DNA from 2 places in the Rhizobium phaseoli genome. Region 1 is predicted to be linked to the other one. Evidence: riboswitches for the same ligand, from Rfam matches in the RefSeq annotation. Region 1 holds a riboswitch; the other holds the start of a gene.
The links. A riboswitch is a leader RNA that binds a small molecule or an ion and turns the genes downstream of it on or off. The one in region 1 is predicted to bind FMN.
Positions count from the first base shown of each region.

Region 2: linked by a shared signal. The riboswitch ahead of AMC88_RS08175 (DMT family transporter) and the one ahead of AMC88_RS13765 (6,7-dimethyl-8-ribityllumazine synthase) in region 1 are both predicted to bind FMN.

Region 1 is NZ_CP013532.1:2,819,881-2,831,262, forward strand. Features, by position in the region: gene AMC88_RS13710 (MFS transporter) at 1-586, opposite strand, end outside; gene AMC88_RS13715 (winged helix-turn-helix domain-containing protein) at 583-1,224, opposite strand; gene AMC88_RS13720 (class I SAM-dependent methyltransferase) at 1,384-2,067, shown strand; gene AMC88_RS13725 (ABC transporter ATP-binding protein) at 2,048-2,866, opposite strand; gene AMC88_RS13730 (FecCD family ABC transporter permease) at 2,874-3,866, opposite strand; gene AMC88_RS13735 (FecCD family ABC transporter permease) at 3,908-4,912, opposite strand; gene AMC88_RS13740 (ABC transporter substrate-binding protein) at 4,931-5,896, opposite strand; gene AMC88_RS13745 (adenylate/guanylate cyclase domain-containing protein) at 6,048-7,142, opposite strand; gene AMC88_RS13750 (hypothetical protein) at 7,329-7,553, shown strand; gene AMC88_RS13755 (GCG_CRPN prefix-to-repeats domain-containing protein) at 7,634-7,939, opposite strand; gene AMC88_RS13760 (SRPBCC family protein) at 8,103-8,549, opposite strand; FMN riboswitch at 8,802-8,946, shown strand; gene AMC88_RS13765 (6,7-dimethyl-8-ribityllumazine synthase) at 9,027-9,461, shown strand; gene AMC88_RS13770 (VOC family protein) at 9,637-10,326, shown strand; gene AMC88_RS13775 (DUF1194 domain-containing protein) at 10,438-11,214, opposite strand.
Region 2 is NZ_CP013532.1:1,677,065-1,688,446, forward strand. Features, by position in the region: gene AMC88_RS08150 (sensor domain-containing diguanylate cyclase) at 1-447, opposite strand, end outside; gene clpP (ATP-dependent Clp endopeptidase proteolytic subunit ClpP) at 847-1,476, shown strand; gene clpX (ATP-dependent Clp protease ATP-binding subunit ClpX) at 1,777-3,054, shown strand; gene lon (endopeptidase La) at 3,453-5,870, shown strand; gene hupB (DNA-binding protein HupB) at 6,077-6,352, shown strand; FMN riboswitch at 6,508-6,660, shown strand; gene AMC88_RS08175 (DMT family transporter) at 6,744-7,652, shown strand; gene AMC88_RS08180 (esterase-like activity of phytase family protein) at 7,750-9,948, shown strand; gene AMC88_RS08185 (aldo/keto reductase) at 10,383-11,369, opposite strand.

The DNA.
Region 1 (11,382 bases):
GTTCGCAGATGCGCCGCGAGCCTGGCATGCCCGCTCCGACGATCAGCGCGGCCGCAGCGAAGCTGGCGGCATTGATGAGCAGCGCTTGTCCGGGGCTAATCAGGCCGATCAGCGCTCCAGCCCCGGCAGCGCCCACCGTCGACGCAAGGCGTTCGATCGCCGCAACGACGCCGGTGACGCGCTCCAGCGGCACGGCCGCGAGCGCGGCGATATCGGGAACCATCGCCTGTTTGGCGGCATCGGACGGCCCGCGCAGCACGCCCATGGCAAAGACGACGGGCAACAGCGCCGGCATGCCGAGCAGGCCGAAGAAATCGAGGAGCGGTACCAGCGCCACGACAGCTACGGAGGCGACATCGCAGCAAACGGCGATGCGTTTTGGCCCGACGCGATCGATCAGCGGTCCGCCGAGCGCTCTGGCGACGACATAGGGCAGCATCTCCATCATTACCGTCAGGCCGGTCAGCACCGGGCTGCCCGTCGTGCTCAGCACCAGCCAGGGAATGGCGATGGTCGAAAGTCGCGTGCCGGAGAGCGAGAATGTCTCGGCGGCGGCGAGCGCCAGGAAGGGCCCGCCCCTCCTCACGGCGCGTCCTCCCCTTCGCGATGCGGAAGGCGGCCCGGATAGGGAAAGGCATGGAGCATGACGTAGAATGGAACCATGCCGGCTTCCCGAGACGCGGCCTCCCCCAGCCGAGGGGCCGACTGCATCGCCTCCAGAATGATATCCCTCAGCCGTTTCGTCAGCGCCTCGGCCTGTGCCGCCGTCATCGGGATGATGATGTCGTCAGCGGCCGTCGCCTTGCGCCATTCGGCCGGCAGCTCGGCATATTCCTCCAGCGCCTGCTGCATCTGGCCGACCTGCAGCGAGAGTGCTGCCTGGTTGAAGGCGATGTCGAGATCGAGCGCCTCGCCTTCGGATTCGCTCGCCGGCACCGAGGTCAGCTCGTGGCTCGCCCGCCACCAGCGGTCGCGCCGCGAAGCATGCGGTGCCTCCTCGATGAAGCCGTATTGGGCAAGCTGGCGCAGATGATAGCTCGTCGCGCCGCTGTTCAGGCCGAGCCGCGCGGCCAGCTGCGTCGCCGTGGCAGGCCCGTCGATCCGGAGCATGCCGAGCATGCGCAGCCGGACGGGATGGGCCAGCGCCTTCAGCGCGGTCGGCTCGGGCACGACCCGGCTGACGGTGCGGGGATCTGCGGCAGGTTTAGGGCGCGGATGTTTCATCCCTAAAGCATATACCCGCAAACATATATTTGCAAAACTTTCTTTGCAAAATATTCGGCGGCTGTGAAAGCCTCTTGAAAACCTCCTTCTGATCTAGCCAAGCATCGTCATGCCCCCTAAGACCGTCACCGTGATCGGCATGATGCGAGGGGCAAGGGGATGGCTGAGGACGCGCAGAAAAACATCGGCACGTGGTATATCGATCCCGACGCCGAAGACAGGATGGCCGATGGACATGCGCCCATCTGGCGCCACCTGATCGACCTCATCCTCGAGCGCGACCTGACCGACAAGAGCGTGCTCGATTTCGGCTGCAATCAGGGCGGCCTGCTGCGCCATCTCTATGCGATCCGCCCCTTCCGCAAGGCGCTCGGCATCGACATCGCCGAAACCTCGATCGCCAAGGCCGAGACGCTGAAGGGCAATCTGCCGATCCAGCATCAGGTCGGCGGCAGGCTCGACGGCTGGAGTGAAGAATTCGATCTCGCCCTCAGCCACGAGGTCATCTACCTCGTTCCCGATATCGACGCGCACGCCGCCGACATCTGGCGGGCGCTGAAGTCCGGCGGCGTCTATTATGCCGTCACCGGATGCCATACCGATAACCCGCTCTGGCCGAAATGGCGCGAACTCGTCGCCAACCGCACCAACACCGTCGTCCAGGACCGATCGATCACCGACTACGGCCGCGCCTTCGAAAAGGCGGGCTTCGACGTCTCCGCCCGCAAGCTCGAATATGACGGCTTCATTCCCTTCGTCGCCGACGGCTGGACGCCTGATTTCGCAGATGCGCTGAATTACTATACTCAGACGAAAATCGTCTTCAGGCTGGTGAAGCGCTAGACCCGGTGTCGGGCCGCTGAAGCCGCATCAGCTCGACATCGAAATGCGGCGGACTGTCGGGCGCAACCTGGACGAAACGGCCTCTGACGCGGAAGATTTCCTGGATCAGCCCGCGTTCGGCAAGCTCGCGCGGGGCGCCGTCGAATCGGAGCTCGCCTTTTTCGAGCAGCGAGATGCGGTCGCTGATGGCGACAGCCTGGTTGATGTCGTGGATCGCCATGACGACGGTCACGCCCTTTTCCCGGCTCAGCCGATGCACGAGATCGAGCACCTCCACCTGGTAGCCAATATCGAGGAAGGAGGTCGGCTCGTCGAGCAGCAGGATCTCCGCTTCCTGGGCGAGAGCGGCCGATATCCAGGCCCTTTGCCGCTCGCCGCCGGACAAATCCCGAAGGCTGCGGTCGGCGAGCCCGGACAGGCCGGTGCTTTCGAGCGCCCATCCGATCGCGTCTTCGTCACGTCTGTCATAGGAGCGGAACAGGCCGACATGCGGATAGCGGCCCTGACGCACGAGCTGGGCGACGGTCATTTCGTCGGGCGCGGTCGGCTGCTGCGGCAGGAAGGCAAGCCTCTTCGCCAGCATGCGGCGCGACATGGAGGCGACAGCAACGCCGCCGAGCGACGCCCGGCCCCCGGCCGGCCGGATCAGCCCGGCCAGCGCATGCAGCGCCGTGCTCTTGCCCGAGCCGTTCGGGCCGATCAGCGCCCGGATCTCGCCCTTTTCGAGCGAAAGGCTGAAGGCGCTGAGCGCCTTTCGCTGGCCGTACATCACCGAGAGGTCGGAACAGGACAAGGGCATTTCGGCCTCACATGGTTTTGCGCAGCAGCGCGAGCAGGAGCGGCACGCCGCAGACGGCCGTGACCACACCGATCGGGATTTCCTCGGCTTGGCCGAGCAGCCGGCCGATAAGATCACCGAGCGTGACGATGACGGCGCCGAGCACGATCGTCAGCACCAGCGACAGCAAGAAATTCCGTCCCGCCAGGAAACGGGCGAGATGCGGCACGACGAGACCGATGAAAACGACAGGGCCGACGGCGCCGACCGCGCTTGCCGCAAGCGCGCAGGATACCATCAGCACGAGCGAGAACTGTCTCTTATAGCCGAGCCCGAAAGAACGGGCGACGGATGCATCGAACTGCAGCAGCGTCAAGGGCCGGTAGATGACCGGCAGCATGGCGATCCCGGCGATGGTGAAGGGCAGCAGGAAGAGCGCGTGATCCCAGCTGCGGGCATAAAGGCTGCCCGACAGCCATTCGAGGATGATCTCGATACGGGCCGATCCCCAACCGGCGATGAGGCCGATCGCCACCGCATGCAGAACCGCCCCGACCGCCACGCCGCAGAGCGTGATGCGCAGCGCGCTGAGGCCGAGGCGGAAGGCCAGGAGATAGATGACGCCGCCGGCCAGCAGACCGCCGGCAAGCCCGGCCGCCGGCAGCCAGGCGACCGGCAGTTCGGCCAGCGTGTTCGAGCCGGGCTCGAAGATATAGACGGTGAAAAGCAGGAAGATCGTCACCGACAGCGTCGCGCCCTGCGACACGCCCATCAGCGACGGATCGGCCAGCGGATTGCGGGTGATCGTCTGCAGCAGATATCCCGCCAGCGAAAAATGAATGCCGGCCAGAATGCCGGTGGCGATGCGCGGCAACCGGATATCGAGAATGATCAGCCGCGCTTCCGCCGAGCCGCCGCCGATCAAGACGGCCGCGACATCGCCCATCGGAATATCGGCGACGCCGAGGAAGATCGCCGCTGCCAGCGACAGGACCGCCAACACAGCAAACACAGCGGCCATGCCGAAGCCCGGCGAAGAGGCCGATGTCGATGCCGGGGCGCTCATCGGGTCTCACCCGCTAGGCTCAGCCGCCCGCGCTGGACGAGATAGATGAAGACAGGGCCGCCAAGCAGCGCGGTGACGATGCCGACGGGCAGCTCGCGCGGGATGGCGATGCTGCGCGCCAAGACGTCGGCGACGGTGACGATCAGCGCGCCAAGGGCAGCGCAGAGCCCAATCTCCCATCCCGTGCCGCGCGGCTTGAGCAGCCGGGCGATGTGGGGAGCGGCCAGCCCCACGAACGCGACCGGTCCGGCGACCGGCGCGACGCCGGCGACCGGAAGGACGGCGAGAACGAGGATAAGCGGCTTCCACAGGCCGAGCTGCAGGCCCATGCCGGCCGCCGCATGATCGCTCAGCATGAACATGGCGATGACGCGCCGCAGCAAGAGCGCGCCGGCGACGCCGGCGATCGTCCAGGGCAGCATGTAGAAGAGATGCGACCAGGTGCGCCCTTGGAAACCGCCGGCAAGCCAGAAGAGCAGCGATGCCGATTGCGGCCCGGTCAAAAGCAGCACATAGGTGGTGATCGCACCCAGGAAGAGCGAGACGCTGACGCCGCCGAGCGCCAGCTGCAGCGGCCGCCCCTGCCCGCCATGCGACACCCAGAACGTCACCGAGGCTGCCGCAAGCCCGCCGGCAAGGCCGATGAAGGGATAATAGCCCGGCGATACCAACGGCAGGAAGACGAAACAGCAGACGATCGGCGCGACCGCCCCCGATGTGACGCCGGTGATGCCGGGATCGGCCAGCGGATTGCGCGTCAGCGTCTGCAGCACATAGCCGGAAACGGCAAGGCCCGCCCCACCGGCAGCCGCCGTCAGGCTGCGCGGCAGCCGCAGCGTCCAGACGAGAATGGATTCGACCTTGCCGTCGGGCGCCAGGAGCACGCGAATGACGGTCTCAATCGACAGCGTCTTGGCGCCGATCAGCAAGCCGAACATCGCCGCCAAGATGGCGGCGATGACGATGAGCCCGATGGCCATGAATGATTGCCGGGGGCTCATCGCCGGTCTGTCCCCGGCTTAGTTCTGCAGTTCGGCCGGGATCAGCTTGGCGGCTTCCGCCTTGACGTCGACGGCCGGGAACGTGTCGGGATAGAGGTAGTGCGCGGCCTCGCGCAGCACGATTTCGCGGGCGATCGGACCATTGGTCTCGACCCACTGGTCGCCGACATAGAACACCCGGTTGTTCTTGACCGCCGACAGCTGCGACCAGATCGGATTGCCTTCATGCGGACGATCCGGGCCGGAATCGTAAACGAAGATCACCTCCGGATCCTTCTCCAGCATGGTTTCGAGGCTGAGATCGATGCCGAACTCGCCGCCCGGCGTCTTCGGGCCGGGAATATTGTCACCGCCGATCGCAGCGACGATCGAGGCCGAAGTGTTTTCCGTGTGGAAGGCGAAAGGCGTTGCGCCGCCCCACATGATCAGAAAGCGCGGATGCTTGTCCTTGGGCGCCTTTGCGGCGAACTCCGCCAGATGCTTGCGGAAATCGGCGTTCAGCTGCTCGCCGCGCTCGGGCTTGCCGAGCAGCTTGGAAAGAGCGGCGGTCTCGCTGTAGCTCTCTTCGAGCAGCTCCATATTATAGGCGACGTAAGGCGCGATGTTCTGCAGCTGCGCGGCATTGCCGACCGTATAGCGGCGGATCGCGATGATCAGATCCGGCTTGGCTTCGGAGAGAAGCTCGAGATTGGGCTTGGCGCGCTGGCCGATCTGCTTCATCCCGGCGGTCAGGCCGAGCAGGAAGCCCGGCTCGCGGCCTGCCGTCATATAGGTGCTGGCGACCGGCTTAATGCCGAGCGCGAGCGCGACGTCGTCGGCGAAATAGGAAATCGAGGCAATGCGCTTCGGCTGCGCCGGGACTTCGACGGTCACGCCGCGGTCGTCGACGATCGAGACCGTCTTGTCTTCAGCATGCGCGGCGCCTGCCGCCAGGATTGCGGACATCCCCAGCACGGATAAAAATTTGCGCGTATATCGAGTCATGTTTGCCCCCATTCGATGTGCGCACAGGCTTTAGCCAAAAAAGAGGAGTTTCACAATCATGATTCTCGCCGGAGTTTCACGAAGCGGAGAAGGCCGCGGCCGCGAGTAACCGCCGCATCTGCTGCGCCTTTCGGCAGCATCAGCGCTGAGGTCAATCCTCGGGCAGGGTAAAGACCGCACAAGGATCGGCGATGCCACGCAAGGCGTGTTCTCCGAGCGGCACGAGCGCCGCTGTCGTGTTCGCCGCTACCGCGCCGGAGATCAGCACGCTGCGGCCGAGCGGCTTGCAGAGCCCCTCGAGCCGGCTGACAAGATTGACGGCGGGGCCGATGGCGGTGAAATCCAGCCGGTCGGCCGCACCGATGTTGCCCCACAGGATTTCGCCGAAATGCAGCGCGGCGCCGAAAGGCAGCGGCGTCAGCCCCTGCCCCTGGCGAACCTGGTCGAGATGGGCCATGCCGGCGCGGCTGGCGGCGATGGCCCTCAGCGCCGCCTCGCAGGCATCGCGGTCCCCCTGCGCCTTATCCGCGGCAGGCGTGACGGGGAAGATCGCCAGCACGCCGTCGCCGATGAATTTCAGCACCTCGCCGCCGAAGGCGTGCACGGCACCGGCGACGCGGTCGAACCAGGCATCGAGCGTGGTGATCATTGCGTGCGGCTCCGTCACTTCGGAGAGCGCCGTGAAGTCGCGCAGATCGGCGCAGAGAAGCGCCGCGCGGATGGTTTCGCCGGTGCCGCGCGCAAGCGCCCCCGCCTGCACCCGCGCCGCACTGCGCCGGCCGAGATAGGCTTCGAGCAGGGCGGCCCGCGCCTCCCGTGCCGCAAGGGCGGAGAGCGGGGCGGCGGCAAAGCGCGCCACGTCGCGCAGACGGTCCGCCTCGGCCGGGCCGAAAGCGCCCGTCCCCTTTTCATCGCCGATGCCCGCCCAGCCAAGCAGCGGGTTCTCCGGCGAGGCTCCGATCCTTTCCTCCCATACCGGCCCGAGCCCGGCCAGCCACTCGCGCCCGGCCTCGATGGGCGGGGCCGCGGCGAAGGCGAGCGCCTCGATTACGGCCCCGGTCTCCGCCCGCCAGAGCCAGGTGCGCCGCGCGATGATCGGATGCGGCACCGAAAGCGTCAGCGCGCCGCCGGCAAGCGGCAGACCGTCGCCAAGCAGCCGGCGCCCGAGCTCGGCGAGGAACCGTTCGGGACCGGGCGAGGCAGCGGCCTCGTCAACCAGCCAGGCAAGGGAAAAAGGCAGATCCATAATTTAGGATGACATCGCCGGCAAACCTCCGCAAGCCGACGCTTCCGCGCCCGCCTTCCCCTCGGCTTTCAGGCAACAACACCGTCAAATAATCCGTCACGTCGGTGGAAATCAGAAAAATAACACTTTAAACTTGCGCGGCTTTGATTCCAATGTAATGTCGGTCTCCGCGATTGAGGGGTTGCGATGGGCACGACATTCTGGCCGAAAGATCCGCTGGACGGAAAAGACATGACTCTGCTGACGTCGATCCTGCGGCGCTGGTGCGCGCGCTATGGAATCGAGTTTACGGCGGACGAAAGCCGTCTGAAGGCGAAGGAACTCGTCGAATGGTTCGAATTCGGCGTTAAGGATCCGGCCGAACTCGAAGAGCTGATCGACGGCAAGCACTGGCTTGTCAGCCGGATCTGAACATTGAGGCTCGAAATCTCGTGAAAAGAGGCCGGGCGAGATCGCGCCGGCCTCCATCGACATGCCTCTGATCGAGGCCCTTAATCGTCCCAGCGACGGTCGCGGTCCCAACGCCGCTCCTCGCGCCAGCGCGGACCATCCCAATAGCGGTGATGCCGCCGTTCCCAGCCCCAGCGCGGCGGGCCGCCATAGTAGGCCACCGGCGGCGGGCGTCGCCAGTTCCGCCGGCATTCGCCCCAGCGCGTCAGATGCCAACCGCGACCACAGGCGTAGTCGACCTGTGTGACATTGCTCTGAACTTTGATTGTCCCGGTCGGCATCGCCTCAGCTGTGCCGATCGAGAGGCTGCCAGCGAGCACGGCAGCCGCGATCAAAAGTACCTTCATCGAGAACTCCATTTCAATCCAGCCGCACCGACTCTAGGGCCGCCAAATTGAACCTGCGATGAATTGGGCGTTCATCTTTGCGGCCGCGCCAACCGCGGTCGCGGAGGCCGTCCCTTCAGTGACGAGAGGCCGTTGGACGTTTCGATGCCTTGCAAAAACCCGTTCATGTTCTGCCATAAAACGGATCGGGACCGGGGTCGCGTCCGGCGGCGACTTCGGTCAGCCGGCCGAGATAATGCGCCCAACCTTCCGCATGGCCGGCGCATTGCTCGGCACTCGGCAGACCGCTATGGGTCAGCCGCAGGAGCGTCCCGTCGGGCTGCTCGATCAGATCGATCTCGACCAGGCTCGAGCCCGGCGGCACCACCTCGCTGCCATCCCAGCCGAAACTGTAGGCAAGGCGATGCACCGGCACCACCTCGCGAAACGAGCCGCGCGCAAAGCGGGCGCCGGTGACGTTGACGAGATAGAGACCGCCCGGCTGCGGCTCGACCTGGGCCTCCGTCCCCATCCAGCGCAGGATCTTTTCCGGATCGGTCATCAGCGCGAACACCGCCGCCGGCGGCGCTGCGATATGCGCTTCGCGGTGAACGACGAAAGCTTCCGGCATGTCTCCCTCCCGTGGTGCGATGGCCTGCCCGCCTCATGCGGGACGGCGTGTCATGCTGGTTTGGCGTGAGCCCTCCTGGAAGGTAGGGGGAAGTGCGCGCTCAGCAAGACCTTCGGCTGAGGCCGCGCAACTCCCTTGCCTTTATTGGCGGGATTGCACGCTCAAGGCCTGGAATGATGGAGGTTGGGGGCCACCGCGGGTCTTCGACGACGAAACCCTATTGCCAGCCTCTCGCCTTGCCCCTATTGTCCGCGCCGTTCTCAGGGCGGGGTGGAAGTCCCTACCGGCGGTATGCAGTTTCAATTGCGAGCCCGCGAGCGCCTTCCATAAGGAAGGGTCAGCAGATCAGGTGAGATGCCTGAGCCGACGGTCATAGTCCGGATGAAAGAGAACGTGCGTTCCTGCTGCCCTCCCCGGCTGCCGGCGAACGTTCGTGATCGCCTTGGGTGACGTGTCTGTACGCCAAAGGAGATTACCATGACACCCACCCGTTATGCCTTCGTCAAAGCCGGCTGGCACGCCGATATCGTCGACCGTGCGCTCGAAGGTTTCCAGCAGCTTATTCCAGCTGAGCAGATCGACGTGTTCGATGTACCCGGCGCCTTCGAAATGCCGCTGCTGTCGCGTGATCTTGCCGCCACCGGCCGCTACAGCGCCGTCATCGCCGCCGCCTTCGTCGTCGACGGCGGAATTTACCGCCACGAATTCGTCGCCCAGGCCGTTGTCGACGGGCTGATGCGCGCCGGCATGGATACCGGCGTGCCGGTGCTGTCCGTTTCGCTGACGCCACATCAGTATCAGGAGACGGAACACCACACCCAGATCTACCGCGCGCACTTCGTCGAGAAGGGCCGCGAGGCGGCGCGGGCCGCCCTCATGATCGGCAAGACGCGCGCCGCTCTCGCCGCATAACCGCGGCGCGACGAACAGAAGGCGGCGGCGACAGCGCCCGCCGCCTCGCTGCGAGACCGCAGATACCCGCCACCCCAGACGGAAGAATTGATTCGACGCCCTCGCCGCGCTGTGATCCACTCGACCCCGACATGTATCGCCATTCTTAATGCGTCCAAACCTCAAGGAGCTGAAGATGAGCAATGCAATGCGCAGTGAACCCCCCATCGCAAATCCGAAAACGCGGCCTGTCGATACCAAGCTCGAGGTGGTCGTCATCCCCGTCTCCGATGTCGACCGCGCCAAACGTTTCTATGACGGCTTGGGCTGGCGGCTCGACGCCGACTTCACCAATGATGCCGATTTCCGGGTGATCCAGTTTACGCCACCGGGCTCCGGCTGCGCGATCATCTTCGGCAAGAACATCACCGCTGCGGCGCCCGGCTCCGCCCAGGGCCTTTATCTTGTCGTCTCCGACATCGACGCCGCCCGCCGCGATCTGATCGCCCGCGGCGTCGAGGTCAGCGACGTGTTTCATGACGCATCAGGCGTCTATGCCGGCAAGGACGAACCTTATCTCTTCGGACGGCTGAGGATCGCAGGCCGTGATCCCGAGCATCGCAGCTACCGCTCCTTCGCTTCCTTCAAGGATCCCGACGGCAACGGCTGGCTGTTCCAGGAAGTCACCACGCGACTGCCGGGACGCATCGATGCCGACGAGACGGCCTTCTCCACGTCGAGCGACCTGGCGTCTGCCCTGCGCCGCGCCGCCGCCGCCCACGGCGAACACGAGAAACGCAACGGCGGCAAGCACGACGAGAACTGGCCGGACTGGTATGCCGAATATATGGTCAACGAACAGGCCGGCAAGGAACTGCCGCTATAGGTGGGTCCAATAATACTTGCGGTTATCTAACGCCCCCTATGGGAGCGGCATCCTCCGGCGTCCCTCGTCCAGAGGCCCGCCAGCCAAAGGCGGAGCCTCGGCCCGCCGGCATCACCGCTCGAAAAACTCCCGCCACTGTTTCTCCCCGATCAGGCAGTCGGTGGCCGGCTCCGTGCCGGCGATCGGCTGTACCGTTGCCGGGGCAGACAGGCCGCTGATCTCCATCACCAACTTGCGGCGCACGGCGACGGCAAAGTCCTCGATCTTGCGGACCGGCAGCACGAAGGCGCCGGGGCCGCCGATGACGCAGTCGGCATAATATTTGTCCAGCCCGTCAGGCACATCGGAAGGCCGCAGCATGAGGGCGAGACCGTTGATGACCATGCCTGACGCCACCGCCTTGTCGCGGACGGGGGTGACGGGATTGCCGGAATTATTCGGACCGTCGCCGGAAACATCGATCACCTCCCGCCTCCCGCGGAAGGGGCTGGCAATGATCATGCTGACGCCCTGGGTAATCGCGGTGGAGATCGACGTGCGTCGCTGCGTGGCGATCGGCCGAGCGTCGATCCTGTCGGCAAAGGCGATAGCATCCTGCTCCGTCGCGATCACCTGCCAGTCGATCACCGAACCCTGGACGACATAACCCGCCCATTCAAAATAGCTGATGGCAATGCGGCCGGTGAGCCCGCCCCTCACCGCGTCGATGAATTCCTTGTGTTTCAGCGCTTCGACATAACCGTCGCGCTGGATGCCGATCTCTTCGAAATCCATCGACCGCGAAGTGTCGACGGCAAGCACCAGCGTCACGTCGACCTCGTTTGCCGCAGCCTGCGCCGTCGGCACGACACCGGAAAGACCCATGAGCACCGCAAGCGACGTCAGCATCGGCAGATCCCCGCGCCATTCTCAAGCCGGCAGACTGTACCACAGCTTGATCGGGGCCGGCCGCGCCGCCACGCGTTGAGCTTCAATTTTCGGTGATGGCACTCGGCTTTCTGAAGTTGTCGCGATCGGTCGCCTCCGATGATGCGTCGCGTGCATCCTTCAGGTCCC
Region 2 (11,382 bases), 1.1 Mb from region 1:
CTTGATGCGGGTGCGCTCACGGCGCATGTCGCCGGCGGCGACCGCCATCGCCAATGCGGTGGCGCCGGTCGCCGAAGCGAGATTGTAGAGCACGACGCGGTTTGAATAATCGGTGTTGACCCAGGGCAGGAATACCCCGGCCAGCCAGATTGCCGGCGGCAGCAGCGCCCACCATTCGATCTTCTTGCGATCGAGCGCGAGAAAACCTGCCACCCAGGCGCTCTGGCCGAGCAGCGCGATGGCATTGCCGATCTCAACGGACACCAGGCTGGGGACCTGGCCGCGCAGCGCGATCATCGCAAAGCCGATGCCGGTCAGAAGAAAGCCAAGGCCCCAATAGAGGTAGGCTTCGTTCCGGACGTTGTGGCGCCAGGCGACGAAAAGCACCAGAGCGAGAGTCATGGCCTCCGAACACCAGATGGCGAGACCTGTAGCGATATTGAACACGGCAGCAACCCCTTGCCCGTCGACCTTGTCTGTTGGGCCGCATCCTTGCTGAGGAAGCTCGCCACTTCCTTAATGCTGTTGCATTGCGGCATGAATTCCAGCCGGTATCTGACGGTAGGCTTTCCGTTGGGTAAACGTATGTGAGCGCTGCCGGATGGAGTAAGCTTTCCTTCATCCTGTCATGGAGAAAAGCCGGGGGAGATGCCGCCGGGGGCTCGCGGTGATCAGACATTTGCGAGAAAGAGGCTGCCCACGCCAAAAGCTCGGCCGCCTTGCTCCGCCTTCTTAACGTTATCCTCATGCGTGTCTTGAAGAGGAGGGCAGGGACACTCTATGTAGGGATATGGCATTTTCTTTGATTCCCGGCGGCCGCCGGCATGACGTTGACAAAGGACGCACATGAGAAACCCAGTTGATACCGCAATGGCCCTCGTGCCGATGGTCGTGGAACAGACCAACCGCGGTGAACGCTCCTACGACATCTATTCCCGCCTGTTGAAGGAACGCATCATCTTCCTGACCGGCGCCGTCGAGGATCACATGGCGACGCTCGTCTGCGCCCAGCTGCTCTTCCTCGAGGCCGAAAACCCGAAGAAGGAAATCGCCCTCTACATCAATTCGCCCGGTGGCGTCGTCACCGCCGGCATGGCGATTTACGATACGATGCAGTTCATCAAGCCGGCGGTTTCGACGCTCTGCATCGGCCAGGCCGCGTCCATGGGATCGCTGCTGCTGGCAGCCGGCCACAAGGACATGCGCTTCGCCACGCCGAATTCCCGCATCATGGTGCACCAGCCCTCGGGCGGCTTCCAGGGCCAGGCCTCGGACATCGAGCGCCACGCCCGCGACATCCTCAAGATGAAGCGCCGCCTGAACGAGGTCTATGTCAAGCACACCGGCCGCACCTATGAGGAAGTTGAAAAGACCCTCGATCGTGACCATTTCATGGATGCGGACGAGGCCCAGGGCTGGGGCGTGATCGACAAGGTTCTGACGTCGCGCCTCGAGATGGAAGGCGAGCAGGCCTAGTAATTAATTGGGATGGTGTTTTTGCCGCCACAGTTCTATCTCATTTGTGATCGAACAAGGCTTTCATCTGGCGGCGAAGACGCTAATAGTAGCTTTAATGCTATGTTGAATTTTTATGACATAGCATTTGGCATTCGAAGGGGATTCGTTGCCGCCGGAACCTGGACATGGTTGATTGGGACCGGTTCGTAGCCCCTGAAGCCCTTCTCGGCAAAGGCTCCGGAAACGGAGTGCCGCCAGGAGCTGATAGAGTGGACCGCGATTTCGCCTTGAAATGCGGCGTGCTGGAAGGAAAATGATATGAGCAAGGTCAGCGGCAGCAACGGCGGCGACAGCAAGAATACCCTCTATTGTTCGTTCTGCGGAAAGAGCCAGCACGAAGTCCGGAAACTGATTGCCGGACCGACCGTCTTCATCTGCGATGAATGCGTCGAATTGTGCATGGACATCATCCGCGAGGAAAACAAGTCCTCGATGGTCAAGTCCCGCGACGGCGTTCCGACGCCCCAGGACATCATCAAGGTCCTCGACGAATATGTCATCGGCCAGCGCCAGGCAAAGAAGATCCTGTCGGTCGCCGTTCACAACCATTACAAGCGCCTGGCGCACGCCTCCAAGAACGGCGAAGTCGAGCTGGCGAAGTCGAACATCATGCTTGTCGGCCCGACCGGCTGCGGCAAGACCTATCTTGCCCAGACGCTCGCCCGCATCATCGACGTTCCCTTCACCATGGCCGATGCGACGACGCTGACCGAAGCCGGCTATGTCGGTGAGGACGTCGAAAACATCATCCTCAAGCTCTTGCAGGCGGCTGACTACAATGTCGAGCGCGCCCAGCGCGGCATCGTCTACATCGACGAAGTCGACAAGATTTCGCGCAAGTCCGACAATCCGTCGATCACCCGCGACGTCTCGGGCGAGGGCGTGCAGCAGGCGCTTCTGAAGATCATGGAAGGCACGGTCGCTTCCGTCCCGCCGCAGGGCGGCCGCAAGCACCCGCAGCAGGAATTCCTGCAGGTCGACACGACGAACATCCTGTTCATCTGCGGCGGCGCTTTCGCCGGCCTCGACAAGATCATCTCCGCCCGCGGCGAGAAGACCTCGATCGGCTTCGGTGCGACCGTCAAGGCCCAGGACGATCGCCGGGTCGGCGAAGTCCTGCGCGAACTGGAGCCAGAAGATCTGGTCAAGTTCGGCCTCATCCCGGAATTCATCGGCCGTCTGCCGGTTCTGGCGACGCTCGAGGATCTCGACGAGGATGCGCTGATCCAGATCCTGTCCGAGCCGAAGAACGCGCTGATCAAGCAGTACCAGCGCCTGTTCGAGATGGAAGACGTCGAACTGACCTTCCACGAGGACGCGCTGCGCGAAATCGCCCGCAAGGCGATCGTGCGCAAGACCGGCGCCCGCGGTCTTCGCTCGATCATGGAGAAGATCCTGCTCGACACGATGTTCGAACTGCCGACGCTGGAAGGCGTGCGCGAGGTCGTCATCTCCGAGGAAGTGGTGCGCGGTTCGGCCCGTCCGCTTTACATCTATGCCGATCGCCAGGAAGAAAAGGCCAACGCGTCGGCGTGACCTTGGACTTTCGCACGATTCTTTTGGGGGCTTGCCATTGGCAGGCCCCTTTCTATTTGAAAAACCATGCGAGGCGCTGTTAGTATTTGCGGTGGGGACCGGATATGCCTTTGCCGATGTTGTGCAAGGGTCATGCTTGGCAATGATGCGATGATCTCGTAAGCCTGTTGCTGGCGTTGTATTTTAGCCTGGTCGGAAGTGGTAAGCGCCGGTCCAGCCACGGGCTTCATAGTGTTGGCGTTCCGTTGTAATAAAGCTGTCACATCCGGGGAACGCGGGCGTTAGCGTGGCTTGAAAAGCGTAGTGAGAACCTCCACTTGTAGAGCCAAGTGAGAGCCGGCCGGTCCCAAGCGGCCGTGCAGAGAGCCCGGTAACGGGACGATGGAAAGGACAAAAAAATGACGAAGAAAACGTCTGTAGCGAGCAGCACTGCCTACCCTGTTTTGCCTTTGCGCGACATCGTGGTGTTCCCGCATATGATCGTGCCGCTGTTCGTCGGACGGGAAAAATCGATCCGTGCGCTCGAAGAGGTCATGGGCTCGGACAAACAGATCATGCTGGTGACGCAGATCAACGCCAGCGACGATGATCCGGACCCTTCGGCGATTCACAATGTCGGCACGGTGGCCAATGTGCTGCAGCTCCTGAAGCTGCCCGACGGCACCGTCAAGGTTCTCGTCGAAGGCCGCGCGCGCGCCGAGATCGATACCTATACCAGCCGCGAGGATTTCTACGAGGCGCTCGGCCATGTGCTCGAGGAGCCCCACGACGATCCGGTCGAGCTGGAAGCTTTGTCGCGCTCGGTCGTTTCCGAATTCGAGAGCTATGTGAAGCTCAACAAGAAGATTTCCCCCGAAGTGGTCGGCGCTGCCAGCCAGATCGACGACTATTCCAAGCTCGCCGATACGGTCGCATCGCACCTGTCGATCAAGATCACCGAGAAGCAGGAGATGCTGGAAACCACCAGCGTCAAGCAGCGTCTCGAAAAGGCTCTCGGCTTCATGGAAGGCGAGATCTCGGTCCTGCAGGTCGAAAAGCGCATCCGCTCGCGCGTCAAGCGCCAGATGGAAAAGACCCAGCGCGAATATTACCTCAATGAGCAGATGAAGGCGATCCAGAAGGAGCTCGGCGACGGCGAGGAAGGCCGCGACGAGATGAGCGAACTGGAAGAGCGCATCGCCAAGACCAAACTGTCCAAGGAGGCCCGTGAAAAGGCCGATGCGGAGCTGAAGAAGCTGCGTCAGATGAGCCCGATGTCGGCCGAAGCCACCGTCGTGCGCAACTATCTGGACTGGCTGCTCGGCATTCCGTGGGGCAAGAAGTCGAAGATCAAGGCCGATCTCAACAATGCCGAAAAGATCCTCGAAGCCGATCACTTCGGTCTCGACAAGGTCAAGGAGCGCATCGTCGAATATCTGGCCGTGCAGGCCCGCGCCACCAAGATCAAGGGCCCGATCCTGTGCCTCGTCGGCCCTCCTGGTGTCGGCAAGACCTCGCTCGCCCAGTCGATCGCCAAGGCGACCGGCCGTGAGTATGTCCGCATGGCGCTTGGCGGCGTTCGCGACGAAGCCGAAATCCGCGGTCACCGCCGCACCTATATCGGCTCGATGCCCGGCAAGGTCATCCAGTCGATGAAGAAGGCCAAGAAGTCCAACCCGCTCTTCCTGCTCGACGAGATCGACAAGCTCGGCCAGGACTATCGCGGTGATCCGTCTTCGGCCTTGCTCGAGGTGCTCGATCCGGCGCAGAACTCGACCTTCATGGACCATTACCTGGAAGTCGAATACGACCTGTCCGACGTGATGTTCATCACGACGGCGAACACGCTGAACATTCCGGCGCCGCTGATGGACCGCATGGAAATCATCCGTATCGCCGGCTACACCGAGGATGAAAAGCGCGAGATCGCCAAGCGGCACCTGCTGCCGAAGGCCATCAAGGAACATGCATTGCAGCCGGAGGAATTCTCGGTCAGCGACGACGCCCTGATGGCGATCAGCCAGCAGTATACCCGTGAAGCCGGTGTCCGCAGCTTCGAACGCGAATTGATGAAGCTCGCCCGCAAGGCGGTCACCGAGATCATCAAGGGCAAGACGAAGTCCGTTCACGTGACGGCCGCCAACATCGCCGATTACCTGGGCGTCCCCCGCTTCCGCCACGGCGAAGCCGAGGGCGAGGATCAGGTCGGCGTCGTCACCGGCCTGGCCTGGACGGAAGTCGGCGGCGAACTGCTGACCATCGAAGGCGTGATGATGCCGGGCAAGGGCCGCATGACGGTCACCGGCAATCTGAAGGACGTGATGAAGGAATCGATCTCGGCAGCGGCCTCCTATGTCCGCTCGCGCGCCGTCGATTTCGGCATCGAGCCGCCGATGTTCGAAAAGAACGACATCCACGTGCACGTGCCGGAAGGCGCGACGCCGAAGGATGGCCCCTCGGCCGGTGTCGCCATGGCGACCGCCATCGTTTCGATCATGACCGGCATTCCGGTCAATAAACACGTGGCCATGACCGGTGAAATCACCCTTCGCGGCCGTGTGTTGCCGATCGGCGGTCTCAAGGAAAAGCTGCTCGCAGCGCTTCGCGGCGGCATCAAGAAGGTGCTGATTCCGGAGGAAAACGCCAAGGACCTGGCGGAGATTCCTGACAACGTGAAGAACAGCATGGAGATCATTCCGGTCTCCCGCATGGGCGAGGTGATCAAGCATGCGCTGATCCGCCGGCCCGAGCCGATCGAGTGGGACGGCACGGTGGAAACGCCTGTGATCACATCGGTCGAAGGCCTTGATGACACGGGCGCAACCATAGCGCATTGAGTGGCGCTTGCCACATTTATGCCCATTTGGCGCAAAAGACGCCAAAAGGCTGGCGGAAACGCCAGCCTTTTTTGTGAAAACGTCATGGAGACGCTTGCTTTTCCTTGATTTGCAGGGCTTTTGGGTTCCCGGCGGGCCTGATGAAACCTATTCTGCGCCTAGCTTACATTTGAGTCGTTTCATACCATTTAGAAAGGGGTGGAAACATGAACAAGAATGAACTCGTGTCCGCAGTGGCCGAAAAGGCAGGACTGACGAAGTCTGACGCGGCTTCCGCTGTCGACGCGGTTTTCGACGTTGTCCAGGCTGAACTCAAGAACAAGGGCGACATCCGCCTCGCAGGGTTCGGCAGCTTCACCGTTTCTCATCGCGCAGCATCGAAGGGCCGCAACCCGTCCACCGGCGCTGAAGTCGACATTCCGGCTCGCAACGTGCCGAAGTTCACGCCCGGCAAGGGCCTGAAGGACGCCGTCAACGGCTGATCTGAGATTATCCGCCAGCCGTAAACGAGACCGGCTGCGCAGGATTTGGAAGGGGTTCGGCATTGCCGGACCCCTTTTGCTTTGCGAGCCTTTTGCTTCGCCGGGCCTTTTGCGTGAGTGGCCCTTGCCGCCTTCCGGCCTTTGATCTACGACATTTCTGTTCTCAGGGCGGGGTGAAACTCCCCACCGGCGGTAAGGGTTGCGGCCCGAGCCCGCGAGCGCTTTCCCAAGCCGACGCTTGGGAGGGGTCAGCAGATCCGGTGCGATTCCGGAGCCGACGGTCAAAGTCCGGATGGAAGAGGATGAGCATGGCCGCGTGCGGGGCAGGGGACTGCCAGCGTCAGCGTGCTGTCGCTCGTTGCGTCCTGATTTGTGTTGGTCCTGGTTTCGGATGAAAGACATGAATCAGAATTCCTTTGCAGTCTCGCAATCCCGCGCCCTTGCCGGCGCAACCTTCATGGTGCTTGGAGGCGTGGCCTTTTCGCTCCTCAACGTCGTCACCCAGTGGCTGACCATGAAGCTCGCCTTTCCCCCGGCCTCGGCAGCCTTCTGGCAATATGCCTTCGCCTTCCTTTTCTCCTTGCCCTTCCTGCGCAAGGCCGGCCTCTCATCGATGCGCACCAACTATCCCTGGCGGCATGTCGTGCGCGTGGTCCTTGCCGCACTCGGCGTCGAGGCATGGGTTTCCAGCCTTGCCGCGGTGCCGATCTGGCAAGCGATTGCGCTGGTCATGACCTCGCCTTTCTTCATCATCCTCGGCGCCCGCCTGTTTCTCGGCGAGCGCGTCGGCGGCGCCCGTTGGGCGGCAACCGCTGTCGGCTTTGCCGGAGCGATGATCATCCTGCAGCCATGGTCCGACAGCTTCACCTGGGCAGCCTTGCTGCCCGTGCTCTCCGCTCTGCTCTGGGGCGCCTCTTCACTGATCACCAAGAGCCTGACCGGCATTGAGAAGCCGGAGACGATCACCGTCTGGCTGCTGGTGCTGCTGACGCCGATCAACGGCGGACTGGCGCTTGCGGCGGGCTTTGCCGTGCCGATGGGCGCGACGCTTGCTCTCTTCCTTCTGGCAGGCCTCCTGACGGTTGTGGCGCAATATCTGCTGACACTTGCCTATGCCAGCGCCGACGCCGCCTATGTGCAGCCCTTCGACGATCTGAAGCTGCCGCTGAATGTGCTCGCCGGCTGGCTGTTCTTCGGCTATGCGCCGGCCGGTTATCTTTGGCTCGGAGCCGCCCTCATCCTTTCCGCTTCGCTCTTCATCATGCGCAACGAGATGCGCAAGGAGCGGAAACTCGCCTGAATTTGTCAGGTACAAAATGCCGCTTCTGTCATGCCTCTGTCATGCCGCTCCCGCAAAAAATCCTTGTTTCGAATGTTCGACACACTTGGGGGATGTCATGACATTTTCATCGCGCAAGGCAGCGCTTGCTGCCGTGCTTCTCGCATCCGTTGCCTTCCCGGCCGCGGCCGAACCGGTTTTCAACCGTATCGCCTCTTACCCGGTCGCGCAGAACCTGCCTGCTGACAAGGATAAGCTCACGCCGACATCGGCCGAAATCATCACCGCGACCGACGACGGCAAGACGCTGATCTACAGCGACAGCCCGCTCGGCGCGATCGGCTTCATCGACATCACCGACGCCAAGGCGCCGAAATCAGGCGGCGCGCTGATGATGGACGGCGAGCCGACATCGGTCACCTCGAGCGCCGGCAAGGCGCTCGTCGCCGTCAATACCTCCGAGAGCAAGGCGAAGCCATCGGGCCGTCTGGCGATCGTCGACGTGGCGACGAAGAAGATTGAGAACACCTGCGACCTTGGCGGCCAGCCGGATTCGATCGCTCTCAACAAGGACAGGACGCTCGGCGCCATCGCCATCGAAAACGAGCGTGACGAAGACGTCAATGACGGCAAGATCCCGCAGATGCCGGCCGGCGACCTCGTCGTCTTCCACGTCAAGAACGGCACGGTCGATTGCGGCACCATCAAGCACGTGGCGCTGACCGGCCTCGCCGGCGTTGGCCCTGAGGACACGGAGCCGGAATTCGTCGCCTTCAACGGCCTGAACGAGATCGCCCTGACGCTGCAGGAAAACAACGAGATCGTCATCATCGACGCCAATTCGGCTCACGTAAAAACGCATTTCTCTGCCGGCAGCGTCGATCTTTCCGGCATCGACACCAAGCGTGACGGCGCGCTGAAATTTACCGGCGAATCCAAGGGCGTGCTGCGCGAGCCGGATGCGGTGAAGTGGCTGGACGACAACCGCCTCGTCGTTGCCAATGAAGGTGATTACCAGGGCGGCTCACGCGGCTTCACCATCTTCGACAAGACGGGCAAGCTTCTCTACGAATCGGGTGCATCCTTCGAACGCGCCGTCGCCCATATCGGCCATTATCCGGAAAGCCGGTCGGGATCGAAGGGCGTCGAGCCGGAAGGCCTCGAAGCCGCCAAGTTCGGCGACGACCAATATTTCTTCCTGCTCGCCGAGCGCGCCTCGGTCGTCGGCGTCTACAAGGATACCGGCGCCGATCCTGAGCTCGTGCAACTGCTGCCGTCGGGCATTTCGCCGGAAGGCGGGGTAGCTATTCCTGAGCGCAATCTCTTTGCCACCGCCAACGAGCTCGACCTCGGCAAGGATGGCGGCGCGCGCTCGCATGTGATGATCTACGAGCGTGCGGAAGGCGAGAAGACCTATCCGCAGATCGTCTCCGCCGATAAGGACGGCAATCCGATCGGCTTTGCGGCCCTTTCCGGCCTCGCCGCCGTTCCCGGCAAGCCGGGCATGCTCTATGCCGTCAGCGACAGCGTTCTCGGCTCGCAGCCGACGATCTATACGATCGATGCCGGCAAGAAGCCGGCGGTCATCACCGATGCGCTCGTCGTCAAGCGTGACGGCGCTCCGGCCCAGAAGCTCGACCTCGAAGGCATCGCGGTCGCCGCCGACGGTTCCTTCTGGCTGGCCTCGGAAGGCTACAGCGAGCGCCTAGTCCCGCACGCCCTCTACAACGTCAATGCCAAGGGCGACATCAAGGCTGAGATCGCCCTGCCTAGGGAATTCGCCGCCAACGAAATTCGCTTCGGTTTCGAAGGTGTCACCATTATCGGCACCGGCGACGACGCTACGCTCTGGATGGCGGTCCAGCGCGAGTGGGCTGACGACGAGAAGGGCTTCGTCAAGCTCGTTTCCTACAATCCGAAGAAGAAGGAATGGGGTGCCGTGCGCTATCCGCTCGACAAGACGGAAAGCGGCTGGGTCGGCCTCTCCGAAATCTCGGCTCAGGGCGACAGCGTCTACATCATCGAGCGCGACAACCTCGTCGGCGATGCCACCAAGCTGAAGAAGCTCTACAAGGTGGCGATCTCGGAACTGAAGCCCGCCAAGCTCGGCGGCGAACTGCCGGTCGTCAAGAAGACCGAAGCCCACGACTTCCTCGGCGAACTCAAGAGCGCGACCAACGGCTACGTGCTCGACAAGCTCGAAGGCTTCACCTTCGACGCTTCAGGCAAGCCCTACGCCGTCACCGACAATGACGGCGTCAGCGATTCCTCCGGCGAGACGCTGTTCTTCCCGGTTGATCTCAGCGCCACGAACTGAATTGTGATAGACGGGATAAAAAGAGAGGCCGGGCGAAAGCCCGGCCTCTCTTTCTTGATGCAGAGGATCCACGGGGTGTCCGCATTCGCAGCCGGAAGGCGAAGGCATCCGACTGAAGAACGTTTGCAAAGCAGAGGGCTTCGGCATGGATGCTTGGGTCAAGCCCGAGCATGACGGAGATTGGTGGGACGCGACTGGCAGGAGGCGAGATGTTGTAGCAATTTCAACAGCTTGCGGGTGCCGTGAAGTTGGAGTTTGGCATGGACGCTTCCCCACACTCCGTCATCCTCGGCCTTGAGCCGAGGATCCATGCTGCGGCCTCTCACGCGTGCGGGTCCATGCTCGGCTCAAGGCCGCGCATGGAGGAGAGGGGCTGCCTTCAACAAGGGCGTTCACCGATGCTTCCCGCAGCCCTCACAAAGAAAGCTCCAGCCCTACCAGCGCTGATGCACATGCGGCGCGATCAGCCGCGCATAGATCTCGCGTGTCGCCGCCATGACATCGGCCGCAAGCGGCGCCAGATCGGCGGCGGCCGCGTTGGCTCGCGCCTGTTCGCCGTTGCGGGCGCCGGGGATCACGACGGTGACGGCGTCGCTCATCAGAATCCAGCGCAGCGCGAAGGCCGCCATGGTGGCGCCGGCAGGCACCAGCTTGCGCACCTCTTCCACCGCCTGCAGGCCAATCTCGAAGGGCACGCCGGCAAAGGTCTCGCCGACATCGAAGGCTTCGCCGTGGCGGTTGAAATTGCGGTGGTCGTCGCTGGCAAAATGCGTCTCGCGGCTGATCTTGCCGGAGAGCAGACCGCTTGCGAGCGGCACGCGGGCGATGACCGCCACGTTTTTGCGGCGTGCTTCGGCAAAGAACAGGTGGTCGGGGCGCTGGCGGAAGATATTGTAGATGATCTGGATGCTAACGACGCCGGGATATTCGATCGCCTTCAGCCCGTCTTCGACCTTTTCGACGCTGACGCCATAGCCCTTGATCTTGCCGGCCTTCTGCAGCGCGTCGAGACTATCGAAGACCTCGGGCTGATAGAACACCTCACGCGGCGGGCAGTGCAGCTGCACGAGGTCGAGGCTGTCGACGGCAAGGTTCTTGAGGCTACGGTCGATGAAACCTTCGAGGTTTGCCTTGGTATAACCTTCGGCGACATGTGGATTGAGGCGGCGGCCCGCCTTGGTGGCGACCATCGGGCGCTCGCCGCCACGCGTCTTCAGCACGTCGGCAATGATTTTTTCCGAGCGGCCGTCGCCATAGACGTCGGCTGTATCGATGAAGGTCATGCCGGCATCGAGCGCGGCACTCAGCGCCGCGCGTCCGTCGGCCTCGCTGATATCGCCCCAGGAGCCGCCGATCTGCCAGGCGCCGAAGCCGACATTGGTGACGGTGAAGGGCATGCGGCCGAAAGCATGGTGTTTCATGACGAAATTCTCC